3 regions of the Winogradskyella sp. HaHa_3_26 genome follow, and region 1 is predicted to be linked to each of the others. Evidence: riboswitches for the same ligand, from Rfam matches in the RefSeq annotation. Region 1 holds a riboswitch; each other region holds the start of a gene.
What was found. A riboswitch is a leader RNA that binds a small molecule or an ion and turns the genes downstream of it on or off. The one in region 1 is predicted to bind S-adenosylmethionine.
Positions count from the first base shown of each region.

Region 1 (7,763 bases):
TGTCTGGTCGAGCGGAGTCGAGACCTTCTTGGGATGCTTCGGCAGGCTCAGCATGACAATCCTTAATCTCAATATCATCATCATTAGTCGTATTGGCTTCAAACAAACCAAAAATGGCTTTTGCCTTTAAAAGCTTTTTATCAAAAATACGTTTCAATAATACTTTTGCATCGGCAAATAATTCTGTGGCTTGTTCTCCAACGACATTATCCGTTAAAATTTCTGGATATTTTCCATGTAAATCCCAGCTCCTAAAGAAAGGTGACCAATCGATAAATTCTTCAAGTTTAGTGATGTCAAAATCTTCTATAATTTGAATGCCTAATTCCTTAGGTTTTACAATTTCGGAAGCAGTCCAATCAATTTTAAATTTGTTTTTTCTAGCGTCTTTAATTGTTAGATATTCTTTTTTTCTAGTTCGTTTTAAGAATTGCTCTCTAAAAAAATCATATTCCTCACGAATCTGATTTTTATAAATTTTGCTATCTTTTTTAAGTAAATCACCAACAACGGTTACTGCTCTAGAGGCATCATTGATGTGCACAACAGTATTTGCATAATGTGGAGCGATTTTTACAGCAGAATGTGCTCTAGAGGTTGTTGCTCCACCAATGATTAACGGAATTTTTACATTTTGTTTTTCTAGCTCTTTAGAAACGTAAACCATTTCATCAAGGGATGGTGTAATTAATCCGCTCAAACCAATAATATCGACCTTTTCCCTTATGGCGGTTTCTATAATTTTTTCTGGTGGAACCATAACACCAAGATCAATGATTTCATAGTTATTACAACCTAAAACAACACTTACAATATTCTTTCCAATATCATGCACATCGCCTTTTACGGTGGCCATTAAAATACGACCTGCAAATTCTTGTTTTCCATCTTTTTCGGCTTCAATAAAGGGTTGAAGATAAGCCACTGCTTTTTTCATTACTCGTGCTGATTTCACCACTTGAGGTAAGAACATTTTACCGCTTCCAAATAAATCACCAACCACATTCATACCAATCATTAAATGACCTTCAATAACGTGAATTGGTTTGTCTGAAGCCAAACGTGCTTCTTCCACATCTTCAATAATAAAGGCATCAATACCTTTAACTAAAGCATGCGTAATTCGTTCTTGTAAAGCATCACTTCTCCATTCTAAAACCTTTTCTTCATGTTCTTTTTTCTGTCCTTTTAAAGATTCAGCAAAATCTAAAAGTCGTTCGGTTGCATCATCACGTTTATCAAACAAAACATCTTCTACACGTTCTAGTAAGTCTTTGTCTATTTCGTCATAAATTTCGAGCATGGTTGGATTAACGATTCCCATATTCATACCGTTTTTAATCGCATGATATAAAAAGGCAGAATGCATCGCTTCACGTACAATATTATTTCCTCTAAATGAAAAAGACACATTACTTACACCTCCAGAAACATTAGCATGTGGTAAGTTTTCACGAATCCATTTAGTGGCTTCAAAGAAATCTAATGCATTTCTGCGGTGCTCATCCATACCTGTTGCAACAGGAAAAATATTTGGGTCAAAAATGATATCTTGAGCAGGAAATTTAAGTTCGTTAACTAAAATGTGATACGAGCGTTTACAAATTTCAATACGTCTATTGTAATTATCGGCTTGACCATCTTCATCAAAAGCCATAACAACAACTGCTGCTCCATAACGTTTTATTAGTTTTGCATGGTGTTTAAATTGCGCTTCGCCTTCCTTTAAACTGATAGAATTAACAACACATTTTCCTTGTGCAACTTGCAAACCAGCTTCTATAATTTCCCATTTAGAACTGTCAATCATCAAGGGGATTCTAGAAATATCTGGTTCTGAAGCAATCAGATTTAAGAAGGTTGTCATGGCATAAACTCCATCTAACATCCCTTCATCCATGTTAACATCTAAAATTTGTGCACCTCCATCTACTTGATCTCTGGCAACTTCTAATGCTTCATCGTATTTTTCTTCTTTTATAAGACGAAGAAATTTACGAGAGCCTGTAACATTGGTACGTTCACCAACGTTAATGAAGTTACTTTCTGGTGTTATTATTAAGGGCTCTAAACCAGAGAGCGTAAGATATTTTTTATTTTGAGTCATGTTAGTCTTTTCAAAGTGGATTCCTGCCTACGCAGGAATGACAATTTTTCTTGGTTCGTAATTTTTAGCTACTTCTGCAATGGCTTTAATATGCGCAGGACTTGTGCCACAACAGCCTCCAATAATATTGATGAGGTTATCTTTTAGATAGTCTTCTATATATTGTTGCATTTGCTTCGGTGTTTCTTCATATTCTCCAAAGGCATTTGGTAAACCTGCGTTTGGATGTGCTGAGGTGAAAAATTCCGTTTCGTTAGATAAGCGTTGCAAATAAGGTTTTAATTGTTGGGCTCCAAGCGCACAATTAAAGCCCACACTTAATAGCGGAATATGAGATATTGAGGTTAAAAATGCTTCAACGGTTTGGCCAGATAATGTTCTGCCAGAAGCATCAGTTATAGTGCCAGATACCATTATTGGAATATCAATATGGCGTTCTTCTTTTACTTCTTCAATAGCAAATAATGCTGCTTTTGCGTTCAGCGTATCAAAAATAGTTTCGACTAAAAGGATATCAACACCACCATCAATTAAGGCTTCTACTTGTTGTTTATAGGCGATTCGCAATTCATTAAAAGTTATCGCTCTGTATTCTGGTCGGTTAACATCTGGTGATAAACTTGCGGTTTTGTTTGTTGGGCCAATACTTCCTGCAACAAAACGCGGTTGATCAGGGTTTTCTTTAGTGAACTTGTCTGCAACTTGTTTCGCGATTTTAGCAGATTCAAAATTCAGTTCGTACACCAAATTCTCCATATCGTAATCTGCCATGGCAATTGTAGTCCCAGAAAAGGTGTTGGTTTCTACAATATCTGCACCAGCCTCAAAATATTTTGCATGAATTTCTGCAATCGCTTCTGGTTGTGTTAATGATAATAAATCGTTGTTACCTTGTAAAGGAGACGGGTAATCTTTAAAACGTTCGCCTCTAAAATCTTCTTCTTTAAAACTGTATTGCTGAAGCATAGTTCCCATGGCTCCGTCTAAAACCAAAATTCGTTTTTGTAATTCGTCTTTTATATTGCTCATAATATGTGTTTGTTCTCGATATAATTTTATTTTGATATTATAAAATTACTCGAGCTGACCTTAGTTTTGTAAAGCTTGTTTTAAATCGTTAATGATGTCTTCGGGGTGTTCTAAACCTACTGAAACTCTTATTAACCCTGAAGTGATTCCTGTTTCTAAACGGACATCATCTGGTATTTTAGCATGGGTTGTAGATGCCGGGTGTGTTACAATAGTTCTGGTGTCTCCTAAATTCGCAGAAAGTGATAATAACTTAATGGAGTTAAGGAACTTTCTGCCTGCTTCGATACCTCCTTTGATTTCAAAAGCAACAACATTGCCTCCTAGTTTCATTTGTTTTTTTGCTAATTCGTATTGTGGATGCGATTTTAAAAATGGATATTTTACAAAATTTACATTAGCGTTAGACTCTAAAAAAGTCGCAACTTTTAATGCGTTATCGCAATGTCTATCAACTCTAACAGGTAAGGTTTCTAAACTTTTAGATAAAACCCAAGCATTAAAAGGAGATAGGGCAGGACCTGTATTTCTAGAAAATAAATAGATTTTCTGAATCAAATCAGCACTACCAACAGTAACACCTCCTAAAACACGACCTTGTCCATCCATTAATTTTGTAGCCGAATGGATGACTAAATTGGCGCCAAATTTTATAGGTTGTTGTAAATAAGGAGTGGCAAAACAATTGTCTATGATGAATATAAGGTTGTGCTTTTTTGCAATATCTCCTAAGCGTTGCAAGTCTAAAATATCTACAGCCGGATTTGTTGGGCTTTCGGCATAAATTACTTTTGTATTGGGTTGAATTAGGCTTTCAATTTTATCTAATTCATCAATTTTAAAATAACTTGTTGAGATATTCCACTTTGGTAATATGTTATTAAATAGCGTTTGAGTGGAACCAAAAATACTACGACAAGAAACGATATGATCGCCAGCATCGAGTAATGCTGCAAAAGTTGAAAACACGGCAGACATCCCAGAAGCAAAGGCGTAACCGCGTTCTGCTCCTTCCATTTTGCAAACTTTTTCTACAAATTCTGATGTGTTTGGGTTAGAGTAACGACTGTAAATATTACGTTCTTTTTCATCTGCAAAAGAAGCACGCATGTCTTCGGCATCTTCAAATACGTAGCTAGATGTTAAATACAAAGGGCTAGAATGTTCTAGATATTGAGAACGCTCAATTTGTGTTCTTATAGCTTCTGTTTCAATGTGTTTTGAACTCATTTTTCTTAGTTTTATGATAAACCAAAAATCAAATGCGTCAAAAAAATGACGTGTAAATAGAAAAATGCGACAAGAGTATAAATTACCGTAATGAGGTAATTATGTTGGGTTATCTATCTAAATTATTCGATAAATGAATCGAAAATGAAGTAGAATTTAGCACCTTCTTAATAAGTTTAAGGGTTGCTAAGGTTTCATAGGGTCTATCCCTCCACCTTTCTTGATAACATTTCAATAAGTTATTTGAACTTTGTGAACTACAATATTCAGAAAGAAATTGGAATTAAACAAGTTTTTATTCATAATTTTTTAATTCAGCATATTGCATTTTAATTGTAACTTTGAATTTCCCTAAAATATTATATATGTTAGAAAATTTTTGGTTTAATGTGCAATACGGAATGAATCACGTATTAGATATTAATGGTTACGACCATATTCTTTTTTTAATGGTATTGGCTGTGCCGTATCTTTTTAATGATTGGAAACGTGTCTTGCTTTTAGTAACAACCTTTACTTTGGGGCATACGCTATCATTGGTCTTAGCGGCTTATGGAATTGTAAGCATTAACGGAGAACTTGTAGAATTTTTAATACCCGTAACTATTTTAATAATGGCACTTTATAATGTGTTTACAGCAGGTAAGAAATCAAAAAATAATAAAATTGGATTGTTGTTTTTTACCACCTTATTTTTTGGAATTGTACATGGATTAGGCTTTGCAAGAGAGTTTAAAATGTTCTCAGGGCAATCTGAAAATAAATTAGAATTACTTGTTGAGTTTGCTTTAGGTATTGAACTTGCTCAAGTTATCATTGTTTTTATCGTGTTGTTTATTGGATTTATATGTCAGACTGTATTTAGATTTTCGCGTCGCGATTGGATAATGGTACTTTCATCTATAGTCATAGGATTAGTAATTCCGATGATTTTAGGAAGCGATTTGATGAGGTCATAAAAAGTTTGGTAAAATTTTAACGCCAAGAAAAAGACGAATAAAATACTATCCGTTTATCTTCGTTATTAACAACATACATTAGAATAACAAAATTTATTCATGTCAAAAATAAAACAGCTACGTTACGATAAGGCTTATTTGCGAATTGCTAAAGAATGGGGTAAACTATCTCATTGCGAACGTAAGCAAGTAGGTGCTGTAATAGTAAAAGATCGAATGATCATTTCTGATGGTTATAACGGAACACCAACTGGTTTTGAAAACTACTGTGAAGATGATGAAGGTTATACCAAATGGTACGTATTGCATGCGGAAGCCAATGCCATTTTAAAAGTAGCTTCATCTACACAATCTTGCCAAGGCGCTACGCTGTATATTACACTTTCACCTTGTAAGGAGTGTAGTAAATTAATACATCAAGCAGGTATTGTTAGGGTTGTTTATCATCAGGGTTACAAAGATGATTCGGGAATTAAATTTCTTGAAAAGGCAGGAATTGAATTAGAACTTATAGAAGATTTAAATGCCTAATGGCAACAAAAAATAAATACATTCCACTTTTAATCGGTGTTGCAGTCGCGGCCGGTGTGATTATAGGTGGAAAATTAAATTTTTCAGATACTTCAGATAATCTCTTCACTACAAATAGCAAGAAAAATAAGCTTAACAGATTAATCGATTATATAGATTACGAATATGTAGAAGAGGTAAATACCGATAGTATTGTAGATGTTACGGTTAATGGTATTTTACATAATTTAGATCCACATTCTACATATATTCCTAAAGAAGATTTAGAACAGATTACCGAAAATATGAAAGGTGATTTTGTAGGTATTGGTATTAATTTTTATGCCTATAATGATACTGTCGCTGTTGTAAAACCCACGGAAAATGGTCCTAGTGAAAATGCTGGGATTATAAGTGGAGATCGTATTCTTTTTGCAGACGGAGACACACTTTATGGGTCTAACAAATCTAGTGATGATATAGGTCTAAAATTAAAGGGAGATAAAAACACTAATGTTAAACTTGTTGTTTACAGAAAAGGTGAGGATGGTTTACTAGAGTTTAATGTAAAACGCAAAAATATACCTATCAAAAGTGTTGAAGCATCCTATATGCTTACTGATGATTTAGGTTATATAAAAATGAATCGATTTGCAGAATCTACGTATAAAGAATTTATGCTTGCTTTAGATGAATTAAAAGATCAAGGAGCAACTAAACTTGCATTAGATTTAAGAGATAACCCAGGTGGTTTTTTAGGTATTGCAGAGCAAATTGTAGACGAATTTTTAGAGGACGATAAGCTTATTTTATTTACAAAAGATAAAAGAGGTAAAGAAGAGTATATCTACGCCACGGGAGATGGTGACTTTGAAGAAGGTGAAGTTTATATTCTAATTAATGAAAATTCAGCATCGGCAAGTGAAGTCGTTGCAGGAGCGCTTCAAGATAACGATAAAGGAATTATTGTAGGAAGACGTTCTTACGGAAAAGGATTGGTGCAAAGAGAAATGGCCTTAGGTGATGGTAGTGCTGTGCGTTTAACCGTTTCTAGATATTTTACACCAACGGGACGTTCTATCCAAAAACCTTATACCAATGGTGATAGTGAGAGTTATTATAATGACTATTATAAACGTTTAAGAACAGGAGAATTGGCACACGAAGAAAGTATCGTTGTAGATGATTCTTTAAAGTTTACAACACCTAAGGGAAAAGTTGTTTACGGTGGTGGTGGTATCATTCCAGATGTTTTTGTACCCGTGGATCGTTCGTTTGATAATGAAACAATTAATTACTTGAGAGGAAGGGGGCACTTTGGTTATTTTGTTTTTGAAGAATTAGATAAAGATCGCACATTATATCAAGATATCTCTAAGTACGATTTTATTAATAATTTTGAAGTGAGTGATGATATTGCTGTTCGTTTTCAGGATTATATTAACAGAAAAGAACGAACTAACATTAGCTTCGTTGCTTACAATCCTGAAATAAAACGAATTATTAAAGCAACTTTAGCAAGTCAGCTATTTGATGATAATGCGTTTGAAGAAGTAATAAATAAAGAAGATATTATGGTGCAAGAAGTGATTCTTTTAAGCTCAGAATATCCAAATATTAAACAAGATTAATAATTATACCTTATCATGAATTTTGGTTTGTTTACCATCATTCCAAAGTGTTAAGATATCTGTAGCCACATGAGATCCGCTACCGCAAGCCATTGCAAACTGACTTCTCCAGCCGGCTAAAGAACCCGCAACATATAAGTTTTTTTCTACAAGATGATCTGTATTTTTTAACCAGATTCTGTCTTTTTCTATCGCTGATCTAGGGTGTGGTTCAATGTAGTTTTCAAGTCCTTTTATGGTTATGAAACTTGTGTAGCCAACAGCTATGACTACTATTTTAGATTTGTAAATATGAGC
Region 1 is NZ_CP058981.1:1,503,667-1,511,429, reverse strand. Features, by position in the region: gene metH (methionine synthase) at 1-2,107, opposite strand, end outside; gene H0I32_RS06515 (homocysteine S-methyltransferase family protein) at 2,135-3,136, opposite strand; gene H0I32_RS06510 (trans-sulfuration enzyme family protein) at 3,197-4,366, opposite strand; SAM riboswitch class I at 4,473-4,596, opposite strand; gene H0I32_RS06505 (HupE/UreJ family protein) at 4,732-5,325, shown strand; gene H0I32_RS06500 (deoxycytidylate deaminase) at 5,425-5,856, shown strand; gene H0I32_RS06495 (S41 family peptidase) at 5,856-7,466, shown strand; gene H0I32_RS06490 (NAD(P)/FAD-dependent oxidoreductase) at 7,470-7,763, opposite strand, start outside.

Region 2 (7,763 bases), 830 kb from region 1:
TTAAAGTTTATTAATAATAAGATATTTCGTTTTACCTTTAAAAATTGTAAATTACTATAATGAAAAATACAATTAAGGCTTTTTTTATTCTTTGTTTAGCAATTGCTATGAGTGCTTGTACTAAAAGTGATAAGTCTAAAGCAATAGGTGTTTGGCAATTAACGACCCGCACAACAGATATTCCTTTTGATGTTAATAGTGATGGTGTGTTTAACACTAACTTAGTTGATGAAATAGATTGTAATGAAATAGAAACTTTAACTTTTGAAGAAAACGGAACTGTTTTTTCAGGAAACGAAGCTTCTGTTATAATGAAGTATTTTAAGACTGCTGACACTAATTCTTATGGTCTTAATATTGATTGTAATAAAGAAGGAATTATTAGTTTTGCTTCTAGTTATAATGAGATTGATGAGGATACAATTCAGGTTTCAGGTAGAAATTATGTAATTGACAATAATACAATGACAACTATATTTAAAGATGCGGTAAAAGTTTATAATGAAGATTTTACTGAAATTATAGAAACAAGAGATTTAAAGCTTGTTTATAAAAAATAAATAGCTAATTATTAGGCCATAAAAAACTCGAAACACTTAAGTTTCGAGTTTTTTTTTATATTAATTTTTCTTTTTTATATACGAATACCTACTGGAAGCATGCGTTTATATTTTCTGTTTCGTCTTACAAATTTTGCGATTTCAGGACTTGTTGGTACTACACTAATGTCTCTTTCTTTTATATTACTAAAAACTAAATCTATAAACTCTAATTCTAGTTCATCTGTTCTAATAGCCTCAGGAATAATCATTTTAGTTAAGAATATTTTGCGTTCCTGCAAAGAATATTCAATAATAGCCATCTCATTTTCAACGTTTAATTCAAATTGACGTAAAAAATCATTATCAATCAGTTCAGCAGTTTCTGTCATATTTGTTTAATTTTTTAATTAGCAGTTGGAGAGTAGATACTATATTTTATATAGTTTTGTAAAACAAAGATACGCATAAATGAACTATAAACCTATGTGTCTAGTGTTAAAAGCTTGCTGAGTAATGATTTATAGTAATGTATTTAGATTTCTTTAACAAAAATATTGTCTAAAGCTAAAACAGATGAAAACAGACCTTACACATGTTTATTTAATGCCAGGTATGGCAGCTAACCCTACAATATTTGAGTACATTAAATTACCTGAAGACCAATATGAAATTCATTGGTTAAAATGGCAAATTCCGGATAAAGAAGAAACGCTTCAAGAATATGCACAACGCATGTGTAATTTTATAAAGCATGATAATATTGTTTTGTTAGGAGTCTCTTTTGGAGGGATTTTAGTACAAGAGATGTGTAAATTAATAAAAGTTAAAAAGTTATTTGTAGTTTCTAGTGTAAAATCTCATCATGAGTTACCCAAGCGATTCAAGCTTCTTAAAGTTACTAAAGCTTATAAGATTCTTCCAACCCAATTGGTTAGTAATATAGATTTATTAGCAAAGTATGCCTTTGGAGAAACGGTGAAAAAACGTGTAGATTTGTATAAAAAGTACCTTTCCGTTAATGATAAAACTTATTTAGATTGGTCTATTAAGCAAGTGGTGTGTTGGGACCAAGAAGAGCCAAATACTCAGGCTATTTATATTCATGGCGATAAGGATATTGTTTTTCCTCATTCTTGTACCGGAAATTGTATCGTTATTAGTGGCGGAACTCACATAATGATCATTAATAAGTATAAATGGTTTAACGAAAATTTACCAAAACTTATAGAGTCTTGAATTGAATACTGATTGAAGAATGAGTATATTTATAAAAAAGAGTTAGAAAAATAAAAACATAATACAAGCATCTTGCAGACCTTTATTAATCAGCGAAATGATAATAAACTTAGTTCTTGTATTTAAAAATGAATCACATGAAAATCATAAAAAATAGTTTAGCATTAGTCGGTATCGTTTGTGTATCTGGCTTATTTATTTTTGCAATGCAAAAATCCCCAGAACCAGATAATGCATTATCTGATTATATGTTGGGTAAAGATGATCCTATTGTCAATAATTATAATGTATATGCCTTAGAAATGCCTGAAGATTTAAACTTTGCAGGTGAAGCTGTACCAATTAATGATCCGGATATTTATGAGCGTATGGATAGAGAATTATTGGTTAATACCTATTGGCAATCTAATGGCTTATTAATGTTTAAGCGTGCTAAAAAATATTTTCCAATTATAGAACCTATTTTGAAGAAAAATGGAATTCCAGATGATTTTAAATACTTAGCTGTAATTGAAAGTGGATTAATTAAAACTGCAAAATCACCTGCAGGTGCTAGTGGTATGTGGCAAATTATGGCAGCTACAGGTAAAGAGAACGGCTTAGAGGTTAATTCTAATGTAGATGAACGTTATAACATTGAAAAGGCAACAGAAGTAGCTTGTGATTATTTAAAGAAAGCTAAAGCTAATTTAGGATCTTGGACAAAAGCTGCAGCAGCATATAATGCAGGTAATGCTGGTGTTTCTAGACGATTAAAAGAACAAGATGTTACTGGTTATTACGATTTATTATTAGGAGAAGAAACAGGACGTTATGTGTTTAGAATTGTAGCTTTAAAAGAAATTCTTTCAAACCCTGATAAGTATGGATTCAACTTTAATAAATCACATTTATACAAAGAAGTACCAACTTATAAGGTAAAAGTAGATACGGCAGTAACTGATTTTGCACAGTTTGCTAAACAATTCGGAATCAACTATAAAATTCTAAAACTTCATAACCCTTGGTTAAGAGAACCGTTTTTAAATAATAAATCGAGAAAACTTTATGAAATAGAAATTCCTAAAGAAGGATATTATAATACACTTCCTTAAATTTTGGAATTTATAAAAAATCATATTTGGCAAATTTTAATTGTATTCAATTATGCACTTGCATTATCTGCAGTGGCAACAATTTTGCTTAAAAAATTAAACCCAACAAAGGCTTTAAGCTACATCATAGGATTGTTAGCTCTACCTTTTTTGGGTTTAATTGTATACTATCTTTTTGGGCAAGAATACCGAAAGACTAAAATATTCAGTAGAAAGAATGTTTTAAATCAAACGATTATAAAAAAGATTCAAGATCAATTAGAATTAGATACCAAAGAGATTAATGAGGTTGATGATTTACTTGATCAAAAATCAAAATTAATCCCTTTACTATATAATAGTGAAAAATCAAAACTCACTATTAATAATGAAGTAAAGCTTATAAAAAATGGTGACGATAAGTTTAAATTGCTTTTTAAAGATATAAAAGAAGCAAAAGATCATATTCATTTAGAGTATTTTGTAATACAAGATGACCAAATAGGTACGGAGTTATTAAATCTATTATGTGAAAAATCACGAGAAGGCTTAGAGATTAGAATTGTTATTGATGATGTAGGGAGTTCTATTTCTTCTAAAATGAAGCGAAAAATAAAAGATTGTGGTATTCAAATGCATTCTTTTATGCCTGTCTTATTTTCAAAATTCACAGGTCAGATGAACTATCGTGATCATCGAAAGATTACCGTTATTGATGGTAAAATAGGATATGTTGGCGGAATAAATGTATCGGATCACTATGTAAATGCAAATAACGATAGGTATTGGCGTGACACACATATTCGTTTAGTAGGCGAGGCTGTTAAACCTTTGCAGATTTTATTTTTTACAACTTGGGATTTTGTGTCAGATGATGGATTAGAAATATCTAAATCTTATTTCCCTGATCACGATTGTAAAGAAAACGTACCACTTCAAATTGCAGCAAGCGGTCCAGATACGGATTGGTCTAATATAATGGAAGCTATTTTCGTTGCCATTACAAATGCAGAAGATCATGTGTATATTACTACACCGTATTTTATTCCTAATAGCGAGATTCTTACGGCACTACAAGTTATTGCGAGAAGTAATATTGAAGTGAAAATTATAGTTCCTAAAACTTCGGATTCCTGGATAGCAGAATATGCTACTAATTCTTATTTAGAAATGCTTTTAGAGGCAGGAGTAGAAGTTTATCATTACACAAAAGGATTTGTGCATGCAAAAACAATGGTTGTAGATGGTGTTTTTAGTACGGTTGGTACTACTAATATGGATTATAGAAGTTTCAATATTAATTTTGAAGTCAATGCTTTAATTTATAGTAAAAAAATTAGTAGTGAATTAACAGCGTTTTTTAATGAAGATTTAAAAGATTGTGAAAAACTAGAATTACAATCTTGGAAAAAACGTTCTAAACGCACAAAAATTATTGAAGCGATAGCGCGTTTAATGGCTCCGTTATTATAATAATTTCTTCAATTTTATAATAATGAGTTAAAATTGAAAGCAAATTTAATTATATATAATATATTTGCCGACTTAAAATAAATTATCAAGAATCTCAAAAGGAGATAGCAACCTGCATTAACAAGCAAGGTGCTAAAAGGATAAGCCAATACTTTGGAAAAAATGTTAATCTAATTTTTCTTTCTTATTTGCATTCTGTCTTCTTTTTAAGAAATAAAAGAATGAAGAAATTAAAAGAATCAGCACCAAACTTTACAGCATTAATTCCATTATTAGTTTTTGTAATTACCTTTTTAGGAATAGGTATTTATAAAGATGATTTTTATCTATTACCTGCGCCAATAGCAGTTATTGTTGGTATTGTCGTTGCCTTCTTGATCTTTAAACAATCTGTTAATGATAAGATAGCGATACTTTTAAAAGGTTGTGGAGATAATAAAATACTAACCATGTGTTTAATCTATTTGTTAGCAGGTGCTTTTGCTGCAATTACTAAATCTACAGGAAGTGTCGATGCTATTGTTAATCTGGGGATGGATTATATTGCTATTCAGTATATTTATTTAGGCATTTTTTTAATAGCAGCTTTTTTATCCATTTCAACAGGAACATCAGTAGGAGCTATTGTAACACTAGCTCCAATAGTAGTTGGCTTTTCAGGACATGGAGATATTTCTTTAGCTGTACTTTGTGGTGCTTTACTAGGTGGATCTATGTTTGGAGATAATTTATCCGTAATATCAGATACAACTATCGCTGCAACACAGTCTTTAGATTGTAAAATGAGTGATAAGTTTAAAGAAAATATTAAAATTGCACTTCCGGCAGCATTAATAACCTTGGTTATTTTAACGGTACAAGGTTTAGATTTAAGTTCTAATGTTTTAAATGATGTTCATTATGATTATTCAGTCATAAAAATTGTTCCTTATATATTAGTCATTATACTATCTGTAATAGGTGTAAATGTATTTGTAACGCTATTTTTTGGAATTATTTCAGCTATTGTATTAGGTGTTTTTGATGGCGATTTTACAGTAATGGAATCTACAAGAATTGCATATACAGGTTTTACAAATATGACAGAGATTTTCTTACTATCACTATTAACAGGTGGTTTAGCAGCTCTGGTAGAAAGAAATGGAGGTATAGACTATATTTTAAATAAAATAAAAATTCTTATTAAAAGTAAAAGGTCTGCTCAATTTGGTATTGCCGCTTTGGTGAGTACTATAAATATGGCGATTGCAAATAATACTGTATCTATAATTATATCGGGTTCTATTGCAAAAACAATAAATGATGAATATGGTTTAACGAATAGAAAAACAGCTTCAATCTTAGATATTTTTGCTTGTGTTATTCAGGGAATATTACCTTATGGAGCTCAGGTTTTAATGATTCTGAGCTTTTCTGAAGGTCAAATAGATTATATAGATTTAATACAAAACACGTGGTATTTGCTTATATTGTTTGTGACAACAATTTTATTAATAAGCTTTGAACCTTTGTTTGTTAAGAAAGTAAAGAAGTAAAAGAATTATCTTTTACTTCTTCTGTTTTGTCTAGATGATGTGGGTTGTCCGTACTGATGTTTAGGTATAGCAGAAGCTTTTTTCATTTGTTGCTTCATCATTTTAATTTGATCAGCTAACATATCACGTTTATCTAATTTTTCTGCTTCAGCTAATAATTTTTGAGCTTCTGGTTTTTTACGTTTAGAAAAAGCAATTCCGGCTAAGTTTAATTTTGCCATCGCTAAATCATGATCCATAGATAAACCTAAATCAATAGCTTTTTTAAAATAACCTTCGGCTTCATTCATATTAGTCTGAGAAACCATAATACCATTTAAATAGTTTAAATAACCTTGTTGCTTTTTAACTAAGGCACCTTCAGGGTTCTTTATTTTGTCTAACCATTTTTTAGAACCTTCAAAATCTTGTTTTCTAAGCTTTAAGAAAGCTAATAAAATCATTTCATTTTTAAAGTAAAGGAAAATAAATATTGTAGACAGTAATAGGTACATAATACCGTTACCTATATAACCTTCAGTAAATTGATATATTCCATAACCAATGATTAATGCAGCTATGACTAATTTTATATTTTTATTAAACATATTTCTGTGTATTTTTACAGTGCGCAAAGATAATAAAATCTAAGAGTTAAAATTCTATTCAAAATTTTTCTTTTGGTATTTGCTAATGTAAAAAGTTGTTGTATATTTGCACGCAGTTTTGGGATAGCTCTCAAAAGATAAAATGATTATAAGATTTAAAATATAAGAAAATGCCAAAAAGAACGTTTCAACCGTCAAAAAGAAAAAGAAGAAACAAACATGGTTTCAGAGAGAGAATGGCTTCTGTTAACGGAAGAAAAGTTTTAGCACGTAGAAGAGCTAAAGGCAGAAAGAGGATCTCTGTATCTTCAGAAACAAGACATAAAAAATAATGATTAACAATTGTTAATATATTAGGGCGTTACTTAGGTGTAACGCCTTTTTTTATACCCTAGAGATACTTATTTTTGCACACCATAACAATTATTACACATGCCGAAGAACAAAAACATTAAATCGATATTACTTATAGGATCTGGTCCAATCGTTATAGGACAAGCTTGTGAATTTGATTATTCAGGATCTCAAGCACTTAGATCGCTAAGAGAAGATGGAATTGAAACAATTCTTATCAATTCTAATCCTGCAACAATAATGACAGATCCAACGATGGCGGATCATGTTTATCTGTTGCCATTAACAACAAAATCGTTAATTCAGATATTAAAAGAACATCCGTATATAGATGCTGTTTTACCTACAATGGGAGGACAAACGGCTCTTAATCTTTGTATTGAAGCTGATGAAAAAGGGATTTGGGAAGATTTTGATGTAGATATTATAGGTGTAGATATCGATGCTATAAATATTACTGAGGATAGAGAACAATTTAGAGAATTAATGCTGAAAATTGGTGTCGGTATGGCGCCTCAAGCTACGGCAACATCTTACCTTAAGGGGAAAGAAATTGCACAAGAGTTTGGTTTTCCTTTAGTTATTAGAGCGTCTTATACATTAGGAGGTGAAGGTGCTTCTTTTGTACATAAAGAAGAAGATTTTGATAAATTATTAACGCGTGGATTAGAAGTATCTCCAATTCATGAAGTTATGATTGATAAAGCTTTAATTGGCTGGAAAGAATACGAATTAGAGCTACTTAGAGATAAAAATGATAATGTTGTAATTATCTGTACTATCGAGAATATGGACCCTATGGGAATCCATACAGGTGATTCTATTACGGTAGCACCAGCAATGACTTTATCTGATAAAACATACCAAAAAATGCGTGATATGGCAATCCATATGATGCGTAGTATTGGTGATTTTGCAGGTGGATGTAACGTTCAGTTTGCAGTAAGTCCTGATGATGAAGAG
Region 2 is NZ_CP058981.1:675,077-682,839, reverse strand. Features, by position in the region: gene H0I32_RS02975 (hypothetical protein) at 60-560, shown strand; gene H0I32_RS02970 (N-acetyltransferase) at 635-931, opposite strand; gene H0I32_RS02965 (alpha/beta hydrolase) at 1,116-1,778, shown strand; gene H0I32_RS02960 (lytic transglycosylase domain-containing protein) at 1,916-2,872, shown strand; gene cls (cardiolipin synthase) at 2,876-4,324, shown strand; SAM-I-IV-variant riboswitch at 4,402-4,497, shown strand; gene H0I32_RS02950 (Na+/H+ antiporter NhaC family protein) at 4,546-5,859, shown strand; gene H0I32_RS02945 (DUF2892 domain-containing protein) at 5,865-6,446, opposite strand; gene rpmH (50S ribosomal protein L34) at 6,617-6,778, shown strand; gene carB (carbamoyl-phosphate synthase large subunit) at 6,879-7,763, shown strand, end outside.
Region 2: another riboswitch for S-adenosylmethionine. It lies ahead of H0I32_RS02950 (Na+/H+ antiporter NhaC family protein); the one in region 1 lies ahead of H0I32_RS06510 (trans-sulfuration enzyme family protein).

Region 3 (7,763 bases), 870 kb from region 1:
ATAATTTTTCCTTCTACTGCTGTTGCCGCTGCAACTAATGGACTTGCTAAAATTGTTCTTGAACCTTGTCCTTGCCTACCCTCAAAATTTCTATTTGAAGTAGACACACAATATTCTCCTTGTGGAATTTTATCATCATTCATGGCTAAACATGCCGAACACCCCGGTTGACGCAATTCAAAACCAGCATCATCAAAAATAGTTTTCAAACCTTCTTCAATAATCTGATGTTCTACCTGCTTACTTCCAGGAACCAACCAAGCCGTTACATTATCTGCCTTTTTCTTTCCTTTAATATATTTAGCAGCAACCCTAAAATCTTCAATTCTAGAATTGGTACAACTTCCTATAAAAACAAAATTAATAGGTTTATTTATTAAACTTTCACCAGCTTCAAAATTCATATAAGCTAATGACTTTTTAAACGAAGGATTATCATTTACAGGAATCGTTTCTGAAATCTTAATTCCCATACCTGGATTTGTACCATAAGTAATCATTGGCTCAATATCCTCTGCAGCAAAACTATATTCTTGATCAAAAACAGCATCTTCATCCGTAGGAAGGGTTTTCCAATAGGCTACTTTTTTATCAAAATCTTCACCTTTAGGCGCAAATTCTCTTCCTTTCACATAACTAAAAGTCGTTTCGTCTGGAGCAATCATGCCTCCTCTTGCTCCCATTTCAATACTCATATTACAAACCGTCATACGACCTTCCATACTCATATCTTCAAAAACATTTCCTGCATATTCACAGAAATAACCTGTACCAGAATTGGTTCCTAATTTTGAAATAATATAAAGAATAACATCTTTTGGTAGAACTCCTGCTTTCAATTTTCCATTAACCGACACCCTTAAACTTTTAGGCTTAGTAAGCAACAAACATTGACTCGCAAAAACCTGCGCAACCTGACTTGTTCCTATACCAAAAGCAATAGCTCCGAACGCACCATGTGTTGAGGTATGACTATCACCGCAAACCATCGTTAAGCCTGGTTGAGTCACTCCCAACTCAGGAGCCATTACATGCACAATACCATTGTATTTATGACCTAATTGGTATAATGTGATATTGTTTTTTTTACAATTTTTAGACAACTGCTCTAATTGTTTTCTAGAGAGTTCATCTTTTATTGGTTGATCTTGATTTAATGTTGGCGTATTATGATCTGCCGTAGCCACAATTTGATTGGGCCTATATACAGGAATTCCGCGTTCTTCCAATTCATTGAAAGCCTGCGGACTTGTTACCTCGTGTATTAAATGTTTATCTATATAAAGTATCTGTGGTCCATTATCTATCGCATCTACCACATGCGCGTCCCAAACTTTATCGAATAGTGTTTTCCCCATGTATTTAAGCTGAAATTATTTGTTTATAGACACTACTTGTTTCTATAATTTGATGAATATCATTATCGTTGATTTCTTTTTTACGATCTGCAAAACTTAAAAAATTAGAATATACATCATCTAACTGAAGTTTTGTTAATTCGTAACCTACATTTTTAGCTCTGTATGCCAAAGCTGCTCTTCCACTTCTTGCTGTTAAAACAATTGCAGACTCAGTAACACCAACATCTGCTGGGTTAATAATTTCGTAAGTTTCTCTGTTTTTTATCACACCATCTTGATGAATACCAGAACTGTGAGCAAAAGCATTAGCACCTACAATCGCTTTATTTGGCTGCGTATAAATCCCCATATTATCACTAACAAGTTGACTCATTCCATACAACATTGACGTATTAATATTAGTATCTAAATTAAGATAAGGGTGTTGCTTCAATACCATAACAACTTCCTCCAATGCTGTATTACCAGCACGCTCACCAATACCATTGATAGTACATTCTATCTGTCGTGCTCCATTAATCACACCCTCAATAGAATTTGCTGTAGCTAAACCCAAATCGTTATGACAGTGACAAGACAATATAGCCTTCTCAATACCTTTTACATTTTCTTTAAGGTATTTTATTTTTGCTCCATACTCACTTGGTAAACAATACCCAGTTGTATCTGGAATATTTAACACAGTAGCACCTGCTTTAATTGCAGCTTCACATACTCTTGCTAAATATTCATTATCAGTTCTTCCTGCATCTTCAGCATAAAACTCTACATCTTCAACAAAAGACTTCGCATATTTTACAGCTTGAAAAGCACGCTCAATAATAGCTTCTTTGTTTGATTTAAATTTATGAATAATATGAGAGTCTGACGTACCTATACCTGTATGTATTCTCGGTAATTTAGCATATTTTAAAGACTCAGCAGCAACTTTTATATCATTTTCAACAGCACGTGTTAAACCACAAACTGTTGCATTTTTTACAATTTTTGAAATTGCTTCTACAGACTTAAAGTCTCCTGGACTAGACACTGGAAATCCAGCTTCAATCACATCAACTCCCAAAAGATCTAATTGCTTTGCAATGATTACTTTTTGTTCTGAGTTAAGCTTGCAACCTGGCACTTGTTCTCCATCTCGCAGTGTAGTATCGAATATTTGAATACGGTTATTAGACATTTATCAAAATATATTTTATAGTATTGTCTTACGAATATATATTTTGATTTTGCTTTAAAATACCGATCTTAGTTTAACTTTACGATGCCCAGTCGTTAAAATATATTTCAATTAACTGATTAACAGACAGATAAATCTATTCTCAATTGATAACTAAAGACCAAAAAGATAATTTATTCTCACTAGTTAAGTCTTTAACTAAATCTGAAAAACGTCAGTTTAAACTGTATGTTGGTCGGCTTGGTGTGAATTCTGACTCTAAATTTTTGAATCTTTTTAATTTTTTAGACAAGGCTAAAGCCTATAATGAAACTTCAATTTTAAAAAGTAATATTATTAAAAAACAACAGCTTGCAAATGTAAAATCGCATTTATATAAGCAAATTTTAATCAGCTTAAAACTGAATCCTTCACATCAAAACATAAGATTACAAATTAGAGAACAATTAGATTTTGCTTCAATTTTATACCATAAAGGTTTATATAAACAAAGTTTAAAAATTTTAGATAAAGCTAAAGAGCTAGCCATAGTCAATGAAGAAAAAAACTCGGCTTTCGAGATTGTTGAACTCGAAAAAGTTATTGAATCACAATACATTACACGAAGTATTAGCACACGCGCAGATGAACTAGCTGTGCAAGCTAAAGAATTAAGTACACTTAACGTTATAACCAGTAAGCTCTCCAACCTATCACTTCAACTCTACAGCAATATTCTAAAAACAGGTTATGTAAAAAATGAAGATGAAGCCAAAATGGTCATCAATTATTTCAATAAGCAATTACCCAAAGTTAAAATTGAAGACTTAGGGTTTCGAGAAAAATTATGGCTATATAAAGCTAATTTATGGCAAAGCTTTTTACTTCAAGATTTTTTAAACTGTTTTAAGTATGCTTTAAAATGGGTGGATTTATTTTATCAAAACCCAAGCATGATTAATCTTAATCCGGTATTCTTTTTAAAAGGAAACAACTACCTTTTAGAGGCTTTGGTTTTTATTGGTAACAAAACAAAATTTGTAGAAAAATTTAATGACTTTGAAGCCACAGTTCAAAAATTAAGCTTTCCAAAAGACGAAAATGTTGCTTCTTTAGTCTTCCTTTACACTAACTTTCACAAAATTAATCAACATTTTATTGACGGTAGTTTTGCAGAAGGACTCGATATTATTCCGACAATAGAAAAAGAACTAATCCCTTTTGGTGAAAAGATTGACCCACACCATAAAATGATTTTTTATTACAAGTTTGCTAGCTTACAATTTGGAGCAGGCAACAATAAAGAATGCATAAAATATCTTGATAAAATCATTTCTAACAAGTCGCTTTCCATGCGAGAAGACCTACTCTGTTTTTCCAGAGTTTTAAATCTTGTTGCTCATTACGAAGCAGGCTTAGATTACCACCTAGAAACCCTACTAAGAAGCACTTACAAGTTTTTAATTAAAATGAACGACCTTCATGAGGTACAAAAAGAAATGATAAAATTCATTAGAGGTTTACAAGATATTTACCCTCATGACCTTAAAAATGCATTTAAAGAATTACACAAAACATTAAAAACTTTTGAAGATCATCCCTACGAGCGTCGTGCCTTTTTATATCTTGATATTATTTCATGGCTTGAAAGTAAAATTGAAAACAAACCTGTCTCTGAAATTATTCATATTAAATATTTAGCAAAGAATAACTTAATTTAATATGATTTTCATAAAAAACTCATAAAATCGCCAAATCATTTGGATTTGTGCTTTTTGTATTGCAATATTTGTACTCACAAAGTTCAAACACTTACTGAAATGTTATCAAGAAAGGTGGAGGGAATGACCCTATGAAGCCTTAGCAACCCTTAGATTCACTAAGAAGGTGCTAAATTCTACTTAATAATCCGATTCATTAATCGGAAAATTGGATAGATAACTCAAGACTAATTACCCATCTGTAATTAGCATTTTCTTTATAATATTTTTCTATTAAGTATGCTTCACACTTCGATTTAAAATCGAAAATATATGAAGCTTATTTTGGCTTTTGGTTTAATCTTTTATTAACTCAAAAACTTAGAAAAATGAGTACACAAAAATTCGCAACCAAAGCGTTGCACGCAGGACACGACGTTAGTCAAACATCAGGAACAAGAGCTGTTCCTATTTACCAAACATCATCTTACGTCTTTAAAGATTCAGATGAAGCAGCAGGGAGATTTAATCTTTCGGTTCCTGGCTACATTTACACCCGTTTAAACAACCCAACTAACGACATTTTAGAGCAGCGTTTAGCAGCTTTAGAAGGCGGAATTGGTGCAGTAGCAACAGCTTCTGGAACCTCAGCTATTTCTACAACATTACTAACATTACTAAGAGCTGGTGATCACATCGTAGCATCGAGTAGTTTATATGGAGGAACCTATAATTTATTAAGCGTTACACTACCTAGACATGGTATTACAACTACTTTTGTAGATCCTTCTGACCCTGAAGCATTCAAAAAAGCAACTCAAGAAAACACAAGAGCCTTTTTTGTAGAATCCTTAGGAAACCCAAAATTAGATGTTTTAGATTTAGAAGCTATTTCTAAAGAAGCAAAAGCTTTTAAAGTTCCATTAATCGTAGATAATACTGTAGCAACACCTTACTTACTTAGACCAATTGAGTACGGGGCAGACATTGTTATTCACTCTTTAACAAAATACATCACCGGAAATGGAACTTCATTAGGAGGTATTATAATTGATAGTGGTAATTTTGATTGGACTAATGGAAAATTCCCAGAATTCACAGAACCATCTGCTGGTTACCATGGATTAGTTTATAGCGAAGCTATTGGAGCAGCTGCTTTTATCGCAAAAATTAGAGTTGAAGGCTTACGTGATTACGGTGGTGCTTTAAGTCCATTTAATGCTTTTCAAATCATTCAAGGTTTAGAAACTTTAGAATTACGTATTAAAAAGCATAGTGAAAATGCTTTAGAATTAGCAAAATGGCTACAAGAACAACCCGAAGTCAATTGGGTAAACTACCCTGGTTTAAAAACTAGTAAACACAAAAAATTAGCAGACAAATACTTACCAAAAGGTCAGAGTGGCGTTGTTACTTTTGGCGTTGACGGAGGTTACGAAGCTGCCAAAACAATCTCTGACACTACAAAATTGTTCTCATTATTAGCAAATATTGGAGACACAAAATCTCTTATCATTCATCCTGCAAGCACAACACATCAGCAACTAAGCGATGAAGCGCAATTAACCTCTGGAGTTACCAAAGACTTAATTCGTTTATCTGTAGGAATTGAAAATATAGAAGATTTAAAAAATGATTTAAAAGAAGCTTTTGCTGTTATAAAACAAAAAGCGTTTCAGCATTAATCAAAAAGTCACTATCACATTAAGCACAGTAAAAAACATAGCAAAATTAATTTTTTGCAGCTGTGCTTTATGTGATATTTTGATGACTCTAAAATTTTAAATTAAAATATTTTCAAAATTAAAAAACAAAATGAGCGATATAAAATTTTCTGTAGCAGGAGCTAGTGCTTCACCTACAAAATTTATAGGAAAAACAAGACAATTTACTTTAGTCGTAGACGAACCTTCTGATTTAGGAGGTACAGATACGGATGCAAATCCGGTAGAATATATTTTAGCTGGTTTTGCGGGCTGTGCTAATGTTATTGGGCATATAGTAGCCAAAGAGTTAGGTTTCACTATAAAAAATTTAAAAATAGAAGTCTCTGGCGAATTAAATCCAAATCGGTTTTTAGGTAACTCCAACAAAGAACGTGCTGGATTTAAATCTATAAGTTTAAATCTTATTCCTGAAACGGACGCAAGTATTGAAACCTTATCTAAATGGCTTCAATTAGTTGAAGAACGATGCCCTGTAAAAGACAATCTTCAAAATAAAACACCTTTAAAAATATCCGTAGTAAAAGAATTTGCGGTTTAAAAAAAACTAGCGATGATAAATCTAAAACATATTACAATTGCTAACTATGCAACCGAAAGTGGTAAGACAACTTCACTAAACTTGTCTTACCAAACTTTTGGTAAACCCCTACATACAGCACCTATTATTTTAGTGAATCATGCGCTAACTGGAAACTCTAATGTTATCGGAGAAAATGGTTGGTGGAATGATATTATCGGAGAAAATAAATGTATCGACACTAATGAATACACAATTTTATCTTTTAATATTCTTGGTAATGGCTACGATAATAAAGCTGAAAACATCATAGAAAATTATAAAGATTTCACAGCAAGAGATATTGCAAAACTCTTTGCCTTAGCAATAGAAGAATTAAAAATTCAACATTTATTTGCTGTCATTGGAGGTTCTGTTGGAGGTGGAATTGCATGGGAATTAGCCGCATTAAAACCGCGTTTAATTAAACATTTAATTCCTATTGCAACCGACTGGAAATCTACAGACTGGGTTATTGCTAATTGCCATATTCAAGATGCGCTATTAAATAACTCTTCTCAACCATTGGTAGATGCCAGAATGCATGCCATGACGTTATACCGAACACCTGAGTCTTTAACACAAAAATTTGATCGCACTAAAAAAGACGAATCCTTTTTTAACATTGAATCCTGGCTTAGTTATCACGGTAATGCTTTAAACAATCGCTTTCAGGTCGCTGCATACAAATTAATGAATCAGGTTTTAAGAACAATTGATATCACTAGAGATCGAAATGATTTTTTAGATGTCGCATCTAAAATTGAAAGTGACATTCATATCATCACTATCAATTCTGATTTATTTTTTAAAGCTGATGAAAACTGGAACACCTTTGTTGAACTAAAAGGCAAGAAAGAAAATGTTAACATTCATGAAATAAAATCGATACACGGACACGATGCTTTTTTAATTGAATTTGATCAATTAGCACGCTTTTTGAAACCTATTTTTAAAGCAGAAGTAACTTCTGTTAAAAAAAAACTTGAGCAGCAAGTTGCATAAAAACTAGCATATAATATTAAAAAGAGCCAAACTTATAAGTTTGGCTTTTTTGCTTCAAAGAATCTACAGAACTTTATAACTAAACGACATCTCTTATCTTTTCATCGATATTAATAACAGAACCTTAATAAAATTAGTTAATTTTTAACTCTAGAGCGTTAATATTATTAGCAATAACGACAATTATAATACTTTTGACCGTATATATTTGACTGTTGAATAATACCGAAAATACACCACCCCAAACCCCAACAAAAC
Region 3 is NZ_CP058981.1:2,374,293-2,382,055, reverse strand. Features, by position in the region: gene leuC (3-isopropylmalate dehydratase large subunit) at 1-1,358, opposite strand, end outside; gene H0I32_RS10230 (2-isopropylmalate synthase) at 1,363-2,538, opposite strand; gene H0I32_RS10225 (hypothetical protein) at 2,688-4,238, shown strand; SAM riboswitch class I at 4,338-4,461, shown strand; gene H0I32_RS10220 (O-acetylhomoserine aminocarboxypropyltransferase/cysteine synthase family protein) at 4,607-5,902, shown strand; gene H0I32_RS10215 (OsmC family protein) at 6,033-6,482, shown strand; gene H0I32_RS10210 (alpha/beta fold hydrolase) at 6,495-7,505, shown strand; gene H0I32_RS10205 (translocation/assembly module TamB) at 7,721-7,763, shown strand, end outside.
Region 3: another riboswitch for S-adenosylmethionine. It lies ahead of H0I32_RS10220 (O-acetylhomoserine aminocarboxypropyltransferase/cysteine synthase family protein); the one in region 1 lies ahead of H0I32_RS06510 (trans-sulfuration enzyme family protein).